Regions from separate parts of the Ureibacillus sp. FSL E2-3493 genome, predicted to be linked through region 2. Evidence: riboswitches for the same ligand, from Rfam matches in the RefSeq annotation. Region 2 holds a riboswitch; each other region holds the start of a gene.
What was found. A riboswitch is a leader RNA that binds a small molecule or an ion and turns the genes downstream of it on or off. The one in region 2 is predicted to bind cobalamin.

Region 1: it holds a riboswitch for cobalamin, as region 2 does, so the genes downstream of both, MHH69_RS10530 (hypothetical protein) here and MHH69_RS17415 (glutaredoxin family protein) in region 2, are expected to answer to the same signal.
Region 3: it holds a riboswitch for cobalamin, as region 2 does, so the genes downstream of both, MHH69_RS03740 (FecCD family ABC transporter permease) here and MHH69_RS17415 (glutaredoxin family protein) in region 2, are expected to answer to the same signal.

Annotation. Positions count from the first base shown of each region.
Region 1 is NZ_JBBOPK010000001.1:2,053,562-2,057,814, reverse strand. Features, by position in the region: gene MHH69_RS10545 (metal ABC transporter ATP-binding protein) at 56-802, shown strand; gene MHH69_RS10540 (metal ABC transporter permease) at 817-1,677, shown strand; gene MHH69_RS10535 (Fur family transcriptional regulator) at 1,674-2,096, shown strand; cobalamin riboswitch at 2,157-2,333, shown strand; gene MHH69_RS10530 (hypothetical protein) at 2,483-3,031, shown strand; gene MHH69_RS10525 (ABC transporter substrate-binding protein) at 3,034-3,987, shown strand; gene MHH69_RS10520 (bifunctional adenosylcobinamide kinase/adenosylcobinamide-phosphate guanylyltransferase) at 4,120-4,253, shown strand, end outside.
Region 2 is NZ_JBBOPK010000001.1:3,387,183-3,391,435, forward strand. Features, by position in the region: gene nrdE (class 1b ribonucleoside-diphosphate reductase subunit alpha) at 1-1,982, opposite strand, end outside; gene nrdI (class Ib ribonucleoside-diphosphate reductase assembly flavoprotein NrdI) at 1,979-2,338, opposite strand; gene MHH69_RS17415 (glutaredoxin family protein) at 2,335-2,559, opposite strand; cobalamin riboswitch at 2,768-2,950, opposite strand; gene MHH69_RS17420 (bifunctional metallophosphatase/5'-nucleotidase) at 3,141-4,253, shown strand, end outside.
Region 3 is NZ_JBBOPK010000001.1:685,044-689,296, forward strand. Features, by position in the region: gene MHH69_RS03735 (acyl-CoA dehydrogenase family protein) at 33-1,238, shown strand; cobalamin riboswitch at 1,318-1,507, shown strand; gene MHH69_RS03740 (FecCD family ABC transporter permease) at 1,689-2,672, shown strand; gene MHH69_RS03745 (adenosylcobinamide amidohydrolase) at 2,677-4,143, shown strand; gene MHH69_RS03750 (cob(I)yrinic acid a,c-diamide adenosyltransferase) at 4,140-4,253, shown strand, end outside.

The DNA.
Region 1 (4,253 bases), 1.3 Mb from region 2:
ACTATACTAACAAATTGTAAATCGTAATGATTATGAATTAGAAAGAAGAGGAAAAATGAGTCAAACATTGATTGAAATGAAAAACGTGTCTTTTCAATATGAATATACACAAGTATTAAAAAACATATCGTTTAAAGTGGATGAAGGGGCATTTCTGGCGATACTTGGTCCGAATGGTTCAGGTAAATCCACTCTATTAAAATTATTGCTAGGATTATTGAAACCGATGACAGGAGAAATTCAATTGTTCGGGCAACCCATTGATGCCTTTCGTCAAAGGGAATGGATTGGCTATGTTTCTCAAAAATCCAATGCATTTAATTCAGGCTTCCCAGCAACAGTAGAAGAAGTCGTAAAAAGTGGATTAACAAAAAAAGTTGGGTTATTTAAACGAATGCCAAAAGATGTTGACTTAAAAGTAGAGGAAGCATTGAAATCCGTTGGAATGGAAGCGTTCCGCTCCCGTAATATCGGCCAACTTTCAGGTGGTCAACAACAACGGGTGTTTATTGCTAGAGCATTGATTTCTAACCCGAAAATTTTAATTTTAGATGAACCGACTGTCGGAATCGATCATGAAAATGTCCAATCATTTTATGATATGTTAGCAACTTTAAACGAGGAACAAAATAAAACAATTATTTTAGTTACCCATGATGTCGATACCGTTTCCAACCGTATTAGCCATGTAGCTTGTTTAAACCAAACGATCCATTTCCATGGATATAAAGAGGATTTTGATACGATTTCACAAAATCAATTGGATAATTGGTATGGCCATGCGGTTCGAAAGATTCATTAAAGAGGAGAAGGCAAATGATTGAAGCAATTTTAAACTATGAATTTTTACAAAATGCCTTTTTCTCAGGGCTAATTATTGGAGTGATTGCACCGGTATTAGGTGTATTTATTGTTGTAAGAAGAATGTCCCTTATTGCGGATGCATTGTCCCATGTGACATTAGCGGGAATTGCAGGAAGTTTATATTTAAGTCAAACTTTCACTGCCTTTGCATTATTAAATCCAATTTATTTAGGAATTATTGCATCGGTTAGTGGATCCATTTTAATTGAACGATTACGTAGACTTTATAAACATTATGAAGAGCTTGCCATACCGATTATTATGTCGGGGGGAATTGGTCTTAGCGCCATTTTTATTTCATTAGCTAGTGGCTTTAATACAGATTTAATGAGCTATTTATTTGGCTCTGTTTCGGCTGTTTCTAGACAAGATTTATGGGTTGTCATCGGTATTGCGATCGTTGTCTTTTTATTTTTATTTGCTTTTTTCAAAGAAATGTTCGTTTTATCCTTTGATGAGGAATATGCCAATGCGAGTGGCCTACCCGCAAAATGGATTCACTTTTTATTTATGATTGTTGTGGCGTTAGTCATCGCAGCAAGTATGCGAATTGTCGGTATACTATTAGTTTCTTCTTTAATTACTCTTCCAGTTGCGGCAAGTATGCGAATAGCACGGGGCTTTAAACAAACAATCATTTATTCCATTTTGTTTGGGGAAGCTGCTGTGATTATCGGATTGGTCAGTGCCTTTTATTTAAACCTAGCACCCGGTGGAACGATTGTTGTTACTTCTATACTTATCCTATTAATTGTTATAATAACAAAAAAGATCATTCTACATTTAAAGCAAGGAAGGGGAGCAGTTAAATGAATATTACGAGAGCATGGGAAATTTTAAAAGATAACGGTTATAAAAAAACAGATAAACGTGAGCTAATTTTGAATATGTTTGAAGATACGGATAAGTATTTAACTGCTCGAGATCTCCTTTCTGTATTGAAAAAGGATTTCCCGGGAATGAGTTTTGATACAATTTACCGAAATTTAGCTACTTTTGTTAATCTTGGCATATTAGAAGAAACCGAGCTAAATGGCGAAAGAAATTTCCGAATGCATTGTGAATCAGAACACCATCATCATCATTTTATATGTATGGAGTGTGGAAAAGTGAAGGAAATTTCTGTTTGTCCAATGGAAATGATACAAGAGAAATTGCCAGATTGTGCGATCGAATCCCATAAATTTGAGATTTACGGGAAATGCCAAAATTGTGTACATGAAACCGTTTAACTTCCTTTAAAAATTACTGTTCATTTATTTGGGAAAATATGATACATTGCAATTAAGTGAATACGTTTGCAGGAAAAAGATGCGATGATACGCTTAATAGGGAATTCGGTGAGATGCCGAAGCTGTGTCCGCAACTGTATGTGTTTGTTTCAAGAAAATGCCACTGTCTAAAGGGATGGGAAGGCTCTTGAAACGATAAACACGAGCCAGGAGACCTATCTTTTTCTGATCGTAACAAACCTCTTCGGAACTAAAGAGAATGTGCGGCATTATTTTATAATTTTTTTGTTCTATATTGTAATTTATGCCATCCGTTCTCGGTTGGCTTTTTTATTGCCATGCTTTCCTATCCGAAGGGATGTTATCACTAAGAAAGGGGTGTTCCTATTCGAAAAGATAGCCGTTACAGCTGTTATCCATTTATGAGGGAGAAAAGTTGTCTAGTTGACTTCGAGATTCGAACTGATTCTCTTACAACAAAAATAGGGGTAGTATTGCCTTTGTTGCAAGAAGAGGAGAATTGCCGAGTTGTTTTAGATGATTTGCACAAACTCCATCCGATGGCCTATCACGTAAATGGATCAGTTCGTGGGAAGTTATCGGTAACAGAAGAAGATTTAAGTTGGTTAAGCAGTCGATATGATTTTTATGTTGAACAAGTGGGGGAAGAGATAAAGCAATTTTTACTGCCTCAGGGGTGTCTAGCTGCAACATTTTTACATATTTGTCGTAGCGAAGCGAAAAAATCTTACCGGGCTCTTCATAAAGTAAGTGAGGAGAGGGAAGTACCGGAAATACTATTTAATTATTTAGGGCTACTAGCCAATGTATTTTTTGTCATGGCTGTTTATACAAATAAAATGCATGGTATTGAAGAAGTCCCATTTATAAGTAAATCCTATCCTAATAAAAAAAGAAAAAAAGAGGAAGTGTGACGATGAAATTTTTCAACAAGAAGTGGATGGCACCACTTGCCATCTCATTGCTATTAGTTGGTTGTTCTGATGGGGAACAAAAAGCAACGAATGATACAGATTCAAAAACAAACAGTACGGAAGAAAGTGGTCCCTATACAGTAGTAGATGACCGTGGACAAGAAGTAACTTTTGAAGAAGTCCCTGAAAAAATCGTTTCTCTACAACCAAGTAATACAGAAATTTTATTCGAGCTAGGTGTAGGGGATCAAATTATTGGAGCATCGGAATATGATACATATCCGGAGGAAGCTTTAAAAATCGAACGTGTAACAGATTCCATGACAGTAAATACGGAACGTATTATTGAATTAAATCCAGATGTCGTATTTGCTTATACAACTGGAGAAGAAGCTCAAATTGACCAATTGGAAAGCGCAGGACTTAAAGTATTCGTTATTCAATCAGCAACTTCTATTAACGATGTTTATGGTGATATCGAACAAATGGCTGAAGTAATGGGAGTGGAAGAAGAAGGAAAACAAGTTGTAGAAGATATTCAATCTCAAATTGCAGCTGTTCAAGAAAAAACAAAGTCGATTGAACAAAAGAAAAAAGTTTATTTTGAAATTTCACCAGCTCCAGACATTTGGTCTATCGGTTCTGGTACATTCCAACAAGAAATGATTGAGGCAGCAGGTGTGGAAAATATTTATGCTGATCAACAAGGATGGTTTGCAGTAACAGAAGAAGATCTAATTACAAGAAATCCTGAAGCGATTGTTTCGACGGTAAATTATATAGAAGATCCAAAGGGTGAAATATTAGCTAGAGAAGGATGGTCTACAATTTCAGCAGTTCAAAATAAAGAAGTGTATCTATTAAATGCGGATATTATGGATCGTCCAGGACCACGTATCGGTGAAGCAGTTGAAATGATTGCCCAAACGATTTACCCAGAATTATTTAATGAATAATTAAGTAAATAAATCTGCTTGATGACTACGATGCTTAGCCGTAGAAAGATAGCAGATTTTTTTTATTTTATTTGATATGGTTAATAAGGGAAAGAACGTATTTATTTTGTGAATTTTTTCGAGGAGCTATTTATGGGGAAAATCATTTTTATTACTGGCGGTGTTCGTAGTGGGAAAAGTGCCTTCGCAGAACGTTATGCGAAGCAACTTTTTCAAATCTATGACCGAAAGCGTCTACTTTATATTGCATCTGGGGTAGCAATTGA
Region 2 (4,253 bases):
GTTGTCCAAGCATCTGTTACATAAAGAGTCATAGAAATCCCTTGATCGACATGTTTTTGGGCAGCTGCATATAAATCGATTAAATCATAGGCATTCACATCATATGCTTCCACGTAAAGGTGAGCATTATCATTGTTTAAATGGGGCATCGGGTAAATAGTACGACTGTCAGCGTAATCCCGAACCTCCACTCTTTCAGTACAAGGTGCAATAGATGCTGTGCAGCTCCGAATATAAGAGATGCTTCCTGTTGGTGCGATAGCTAATCGATAGGAATGGAACAAGCCGTGTTCCATCACTTCTTCTTTTAGTTTTTGCCACATTTGTTTTGTAATAATAGGCACTTTACCAAGGGCATTTAATACTACCGGAGAAAGTTCTTTTTCTTCCTTCTCCACATATTGTTTAAAGTAAGCACCTGATGCATATTCACTCTCTTCAAATCGATGGAACGTTTCTCCACGTTCTTTTGCAATTTCCATAGATGTTTTTAAAGAATAGTAATTCATTGCTTCCATAAAACAATCGATAAAGTCAACCGAATCCTTTGAACCATAAAGAATTCCTTGAGTCACTAAATGGCCGTGTAAATTCATTGCTCCAAGCCCTACAGAATGCATAATTTTGTTCGCTTTTGCGATAGACGGCACATTTTGAATATATGTCATCTGTGACACATTCGTAAGTAAACGCATTGCTGTATCAACTAATTGTCCAAAATCATCCGTCTTACTTGCTGCATGGATATCGATGGATCCTAAATTACAGGAAACATCTAAGCCGTATTCATTCGGCTCTCCTTGGTCTGTAATGACGCTTGTCTCTTGTACTTGAAGTATTTCCGTACAAAGATTAGACATTTTAACTCGTCCAATATTTTTCAATGGATGAACATCATTTACATTGTCATCAAAAATTTCAAAAGGATAACCCGATTCAAATTGGGCTTTTTTCACTTCTGTATAAAGTCTACGGGCATTCAATCGTTTAATTTTTCTGATATTTGGGTTATCTAGTAATTCATAATACATTTCGGAGATAGATATTTCCGACATGCGTTTCCCATATTCTTTATAAATATCATATGGGCTAAATAATACTATATCTTTATCCCGTTTCATTAATTCAAAGAAAATGCTTGGAATAATAATACCCGTTGAAAGAGTTGCTAATCGTATTTTATCGTCAGCATTTGGCTTCTTCGATGAAATGAAGTTTTCTATATCACCATGGAAAATATTCAAGTATACAACCCCAGAACCATTGCGTTGTCCGAGTTGATTGGAATAACTAAATGCATTTTCTAACAGCTTGGCCACTGGAATAACGCCACTCGCACGGTTTAATATGCCTTTAATTGGATCACCCAGGGGACGTAAATCCGTTAAGTTAACACCGACGCCTCCACCTAAACGGGATAGCTCTAAACAATACCCAATATTTTCAGCAATACTATTCATCGAGTCATCCATCGATAATTTAAAGCAACTTACTAGTTCCCCACGGGCTCTTTTCCCACTGTTCAATGCTGTTGGAGTAGCAGGTTGGTAAGCTTCCATCATCGCTTCCACCGCTCGTTCAGCAAGGGTTCTATCACCTTGTGCTAAATACAAAGCAATAATCACAATACGATCTTCATATTTTTCTAGAATTTCTTCTCCGTCACGGCTTTTTAATGCATAGCTATCATAAAACTTGCTCGCACTCATAAACGATGGAAAGCGGAAGTTGTAATCGTAAGCCTTTTTATACAATTTTTTAATAAAATCCATATCATACAGCTCGATAAATTCTCTCTCATAGTAACCTTCATCTACTAAGTAACGAATCTTTTCTTCCACGTCGATAAAATAACGTAACCGAACATTTACATACTCTAAAAAGTATCGGCGTGTCGCCTCACGATCCTTTTCTAATTCCAATTGTCCTGTAGAGCTGTAACGATTTAACACATCATTATTTAACTTTAAATATGTCTTCATACAAGTACCCTCGTTTCATAAAACTGTTGAATTGCTTCATAATCTGCTTGGTAACCTCGTAAATCTAATTTACGGACTAAAGGAATTTGATATTTGGCAGCTATTTTGTCCCCGGCACCACCAAAGTTACTTGGTCCAAAATTGCTATTACCACTTACCACTACCCCTTTACAATGGGCTTCATTTTGTTCTAAAAATCGTGATACCTTCATTGGAATATCACCAAAGCCATCTGTATAAGTAACTAATAAATAGGGCTCGTCTATTTGTAAATCCTCTTGAATTTCAATAGACTCTGCTTCTATTTTGGAAACGATATATCTTACGTTTCCTGTGCGACTTGCATATGCAATCATTGATGAACCAACTCGATGTGGGAGATAATTTCATTTACATCCCCAATAAACTTCCCTTCATGTTCTAAAACGGGCACTGTTAAAAAGCCTGCATCTATTAACCGTTGTTTTTCAGTTTCATTATGATCAATATTAATAATTTCTACTTCAAGTCCCGCTTGTTGTATTTCTGTTTTTACCCACATACATTTTGGGCAAATTGTTTTCGTAAATAGTTTCATATAATCCCTCTTTCTTAATCTATTAAATCTATATTTTGTTACTGATTTTAGACAAAGTTTTATATCTTGCCTCAATCAGCTATAACAATATGTAGTTAGAATGTTAAAATAATAAAAGGCTATCTCTTCGAAAAGAAATAGCCTTTATGGAAACGTTCGTAAAAATTGAAAAATGGTAACGTCTCCATTTCTCAATCCCCGAAGAAATGTCATCGCATTTTTATAGGCAGGTCTCCTGGCTTAGCCTCATTCTCCGATTTCCTTCCCATGCATTTGCACAGTGGTATTCAAAATCCTCGTCAGCTTCACAGTTGCGGGGACAGCGTCGGCGTCATGACCGAACTTCCCTTTTAAACTACATATAGTAGTACCTAATAAAAATGAACACAATATATAGTTTTTATCTTCTGGAATTAGTTTAGCATACTCCCCAGGATTATGTAAATGAATAAAATCTGCTTTTCCAATTCGTCACCTTTCAAACCCTCTATTCGCCTTTGTTTTTCATAAAAAAAAATTAAAAAAGATTTGCTGAACGCTCATTCAAATTATGCTATAAAAAAGATATAGGGGTGAGGTTTATGGCGATCACGATTTTAATTACGAGTGACTTACATGGTAGATTGGATCGGTTTGAGCAATTATTTCATCAAATGAAAAGTCTTAAGGCTGACTTAGTCATCGATAATGGTGACTTTTTAGATGGTAGCCCAGCTTCTTTTTATTACAAGCATATAAGTAACAATGAAAATCACCCTATGATTACCCTTGCAAACGAATTGTATGATGTGGCCGTTTACGGTAACCATGAGTTTAACGACCATTTGCCCAATATTAAAAAATTACACTCCCAATTTCGATTTCCTTGGATTAGCTGCAATATTGGAGACTTTTCCAAACCTTATTATACGAAAATCATTCGTGGAAGAAAATTTATTGTCATCGGCGCTACAACTCATTTCACCCCATTATGGGATGAACACGGCTATTTAACCGATCTTTCTTTCCAATCCGCTCTTAAGTCTATTCAACATTGGGTTACTTTTGTAAAGACTTATGAAAAACCCGATTATTTAATCGTCGCCTATCATGGTGGTTTCTCCGAAGACCCTTTAACAGGAGCTATATTTCAAGAACGAATAGGTGAAAACGAGGCAAATGAAATTTTAGAGTTAACGGAAGATATCGACCTCCTTATAACAGGACATCAACATTTATATTTCAATAAGAGAATTCAACAAACATTAACAGTCCAGCCTGCTTCCCACGGAAAAGGCTTTATAGAGATTCAAGTAAATTTTTATGGCGAAACGAAACAAAGTAGTGGTAAATTTCATCCATTAAAAACTGACCATACTTCTTATCCTTCAGAAGTTGAAAGGTGGTTAGATGAGGAAATTACCTATATAGAAAAGGATTATACATACGAAGGGTTATTAAAGGCTAGGTTAACAAGTCACCCTTATATACAGCTTCTTCACGACATGCAGATCAAAGCAACAGGCGCACAAATTTCTGTATGCGACCTCGCTTTCCTTGAAAAGGGAGGATTTAAAGGAAGCATTACGAACCGAGATATCGTATTCAATACGAGGGAACATACCCTAAAAGTCATTTCCTTATTCGGATTTGAAATTAAACAATTAATGGAAAGTAGTGCAGCTGTTTTCGCATTGAATAACGAGGGAAAAATT
Region 3 (4,253 bases), 2.7 Mb from region 2:
GGATAACATAAATTTTTTAGGAGATGGGTCATTTGAAACAATTGTTTGTAAAAACAGAACCGCAACGTTTTTGGATAGAAAAGTTGGCAACGTTAGAGGAACCATTTAAAAAGGCTGCTCAACAAATCGACGAACAATCGCAATTTCCCCTTGAACATATTCATCAATTACGTCAAATCGGCTATACAAAATTAACTTTACCGAAACAGTTAGGGGGAGAAGGTTTTAATGTTTATGATTCGATTCTCCTCCAAGAAACATTAGGGAGTTATGATGGTAGTACCGCTTTAGCTATAGGCTGGACTCTATTAACTGTAGGAGAGTTATATGAAAATCAATATTGGGAGCCATCAAAATTATCAGCTTTTGCAAAAGAAGTAGAAAAAGGAGCTATTATTAATCGGGCAGTAAGCGAAATTGCAACAGGTAGTCCTATTCGAGGGGGAAGACCGGGCACATCGGCTAAAAGGGAAGGGAATCATTGGGTAATTAACGGGCGCAAAAGCTATACAACGGGATCCTTTGCCCTTGATTATTTCTTAACTTCCGCATGGATTGAAGAAAAAGAACAAATTGGCTTCTTTTTAATTCATAAAGATAACTCCGGTGTTTCGATTGAAGAAACGTGGGATGTGATGGCGATGCGAGGTACAGCTAGTCACGATTTAGTCCTTGAAAATGTCCATGTTGATCAATCAGACTTAGTTGAGTTACCGAATAATAGTGCTAGTTTTAAGTTGAACGGTTGGTTACTTCTTATTCCTGCAACCTATTTAGGAATAGCTCAAGCGGCGCAGGATTATGCCCTTCAGTTTGCCAATACCCATTCTCCAAACAGTATAAAAGGAACGATTGCTTCTTTACCTAACGTTCAATCCTTACTAGGTGAAATCGAATTAGAATTAGCGAAGGCACGTTTTACATTATATGGAGCTGCCCAAAGTTATGTAGAATTCAAAGGGAAAGAAAAAGAAGGTAAAAGAGTAACGGAAGAGGAAAAAATAACGATCATGAATGCTGTAAACGTCGCAAAACATGTCGTAACGAATGGGGCAATCCAAGTAGTAGATAAGGCTATGCGAGTAGTTGGGGCAAAAAGTTTGCAACGGACAAATCCTCTTCAACGGTTTTATCGAGATGTTCGTGCAGGTCTACATAATCCGCCTATGGATGATATAACGATTAAAAAGTTAGCCGAATCAGCTTTGCAAGAGACGGCAAAAAATAATTCTTTATAGGAGAGTTATTTAATTACCTTTTTCTATTAAAATCTTTCTATACAATTGTTTTTTATAAGTTATAATGTGGAAGAACAACTTCATAATGACACATAAAGGTTCTTATAGCGATTTTGTTATAAGAGTAAAAGGGAAGTCGGTGAAATTCCGACGCTGTCCCGCAACTGTAAATGGGAGCGTGCCTTACAGTCCACTGTTACAAAAGTAATGGGAAGGGAAGGTTTGCGATGAACATGAGCCAGGAGACCTGCCTTTATGGTTAGGAATAGCACCTTACGAGGATAAGGGAGGCAGTAAAGATGGAGTGTTTATTTTTCGATTTTTCAAAGTCTCTCGTAAACTGAGAGACTTTTTATTTTGCCTTTTGGGAGGTATTGAAACAATGACAATATTATTTATGATAAATAGATTACTAGAAAATAGGAATGAGGGAACAGTGTGAAAAGAAAAATGTTCTTCGCCTATAGTTCCTCTATCGGAATATTATTAATTAGCATTTGGTTAGGTGTCTCCATAGGAACAGCAGAAGTACCCTTTTCAACATTGTGGGATAAAGAAACGAATGAAAGTGCCTACAACATTTTATGGAGTATACGTATGCCCCGGGTTGTTTTAGCTGGTTTAGTAGGCGCCGCATTAGCGATTGCGGGAGCTGCGTTTCAAGGCTTATTGAAAAATCCACTGGCGGACCCTTATACATTAGGTATTTCTTCGGGGGCATCTGTTGGAGCGGTAGCAACAATTTTCTTTGGACTTTCCCTTCCTATAATAGGTTCATATTCGTTACCTTTTGTAGGGATGATATGTGCCTTTTTGACAATGGTTCTTGTTTTAACCTTTGCTCGACTCGTGGATCGAACGATGAAAATGGAAACGCTCATTTTAACCGGGGTCATTTTTAGTTCCTTTTTAGGTTCTTGTATTTCTTTAATGATTGCCCTAACAGGAGAACAATTACGTGAAATTATGGGTTGGCTTTTAGGTAGTGTTTCCATGCGCGGATGGCCGTACGTTCAAATGATTGTACCCTTTATTATTATTGGAACAATTATTATATGGCTCAACCGAAGAGAGTTGAATGCCATGATGTATGGAGACGAACGGGCCCAATCGTTAGGGGTAAATGTAAAGAAAAGTAAGTATGCGATACTAGCTGGAGGTTCCATGTTAACAGGGGCAGCCGTTGCTGTTTCGGGTACAATCGGATTTGTTGGTTTAGTTGTGCCTCATATGACAAGAATGCTATGGGGAGCAGACCACCGTCATCTATTGGTTTTGTCCTTTTTTAACGGAGCTAGTCTATTAATTATTTGTGATTTAGTTTCCCGAACGATTATTTCCCCTTCAGAACTACCGATAGGTGTAATTACAGCCTTTATAGGGGCACCTGTTTTTTCATTTATATTTTATAAACAAAGAAAAAGTAGGGGGTGAGGTTATGTTAAAGGTCCAAAATATTTCTGGAGGTTATGGTTCAACTCCAATACTTTCGAACATTTCCTTTGAAGTGGAAAAAGGGAAAATGTTAGGTATTCTTGGTCCAAATGGTTGTGGGAAATCCACTTTATTAAAAGTGATTAGCGGCATTATGAAACCATCAACGGGAACTGTTTATGTTGATGGTAAAGAAATTAAAGATTACTCTCCGAAACAATTAGCAAAAAAAATGACGGTTTTACCACAGCTACATGCAACAGCTTTTTCGAATACGGTTCGAGATACCGTTTCCCTAGGACGTTATCCTCACCAGTCTGCATTTTTTTCCAGTTGGAAAACAGAAGATGAAAAAGCAGTTGTTAATGCAATGGAACAAACAGGCGTAAGGAAATTTGAAAAAGCTCAATTGGAATATTTATCGGGAGGAGAGCAACAGCGGGTTTTTATAGCTCAAGCTTTAGCCCAATGTTCTAGTTTACTTTTACTTGATGAACCGACAAACCATTTAGATATTGCCCATCAAAAGCAAATATTAGATATGATTCGCAAGGAAGTAACGAATCACGACTTAACGGTTGTTTCTGTTTTTCATGATATTAATTTAGCTTCACTATATTGTGATGAAATTTTATTAATGGAGGATGGAAAAGTAAGGGCAAAGGGTGTTCCCCATGAAGTATTAATCGATGATCAAATAATGGATGTATATAAAGCAAGAATTTCAATGCAAGCCCATCCGGAGCAACCAAAACCTCAAATGACAATATTACCTGATTTAAACGAGCTTGCAAAGGAAAAGGTAATTACAGTAGAGAATATAAAAATAACAGATGAATACGTTGAATGTAAATCTGCTTTTCCTTTACGGGTTTTATCTTCAGCAGTTCATAATGCTGGATTAGGTTGGTATTCAAATTTTATTAATCGAACTGTTCAACAAGATTATAATATTTATCAAGTGAAAGAAGAGTTTTTACAATATTTAATAGAAGAAGGGTTTTCCCCTACGAATACGGTCGGCATGATGACGGCAGTTCATACGAAAAACGCTATTGTAAAACAATATGAAGCTCCTTTTGGAAGCGTTATCGTTATGGTCACAGCAGGAATTGGAAACGCAATAGATGTATCCCGTTCATATGATAGGGATAATAAGAATCATGTTGGAACGATTAATACGTGGGTAATTGTTAACGGAAAATTATCTGATGAAGCATTTGTTCAAGGCATGATGACTGCAACAGAAGCGAAAACGAAAGCATTACATCATGAAAAGGTGTATGATACCATTTCTAATACGATGGCAACAGGTACACCGACCGATAGCTTACTTATTGCGGCGACTCAGCAGGGAGAATATATGCAATATGGTGGGCCTATTACAGAAGTTGGTAAAGTAATAGGGAGGGGCGTTTTTGAAGCGACAGTGGAAGCAATTCAAATTTATCGAAGAGGGGCGTTACAATGAAACTGTACACGAAAACAGGGGATAAAGGAAAAACGAGCTTAATGGGCGGACGTGTCAATAAGGACGATTTACGTGTAGAAGCTTATGGCACTATTGATGAATTAAATTCT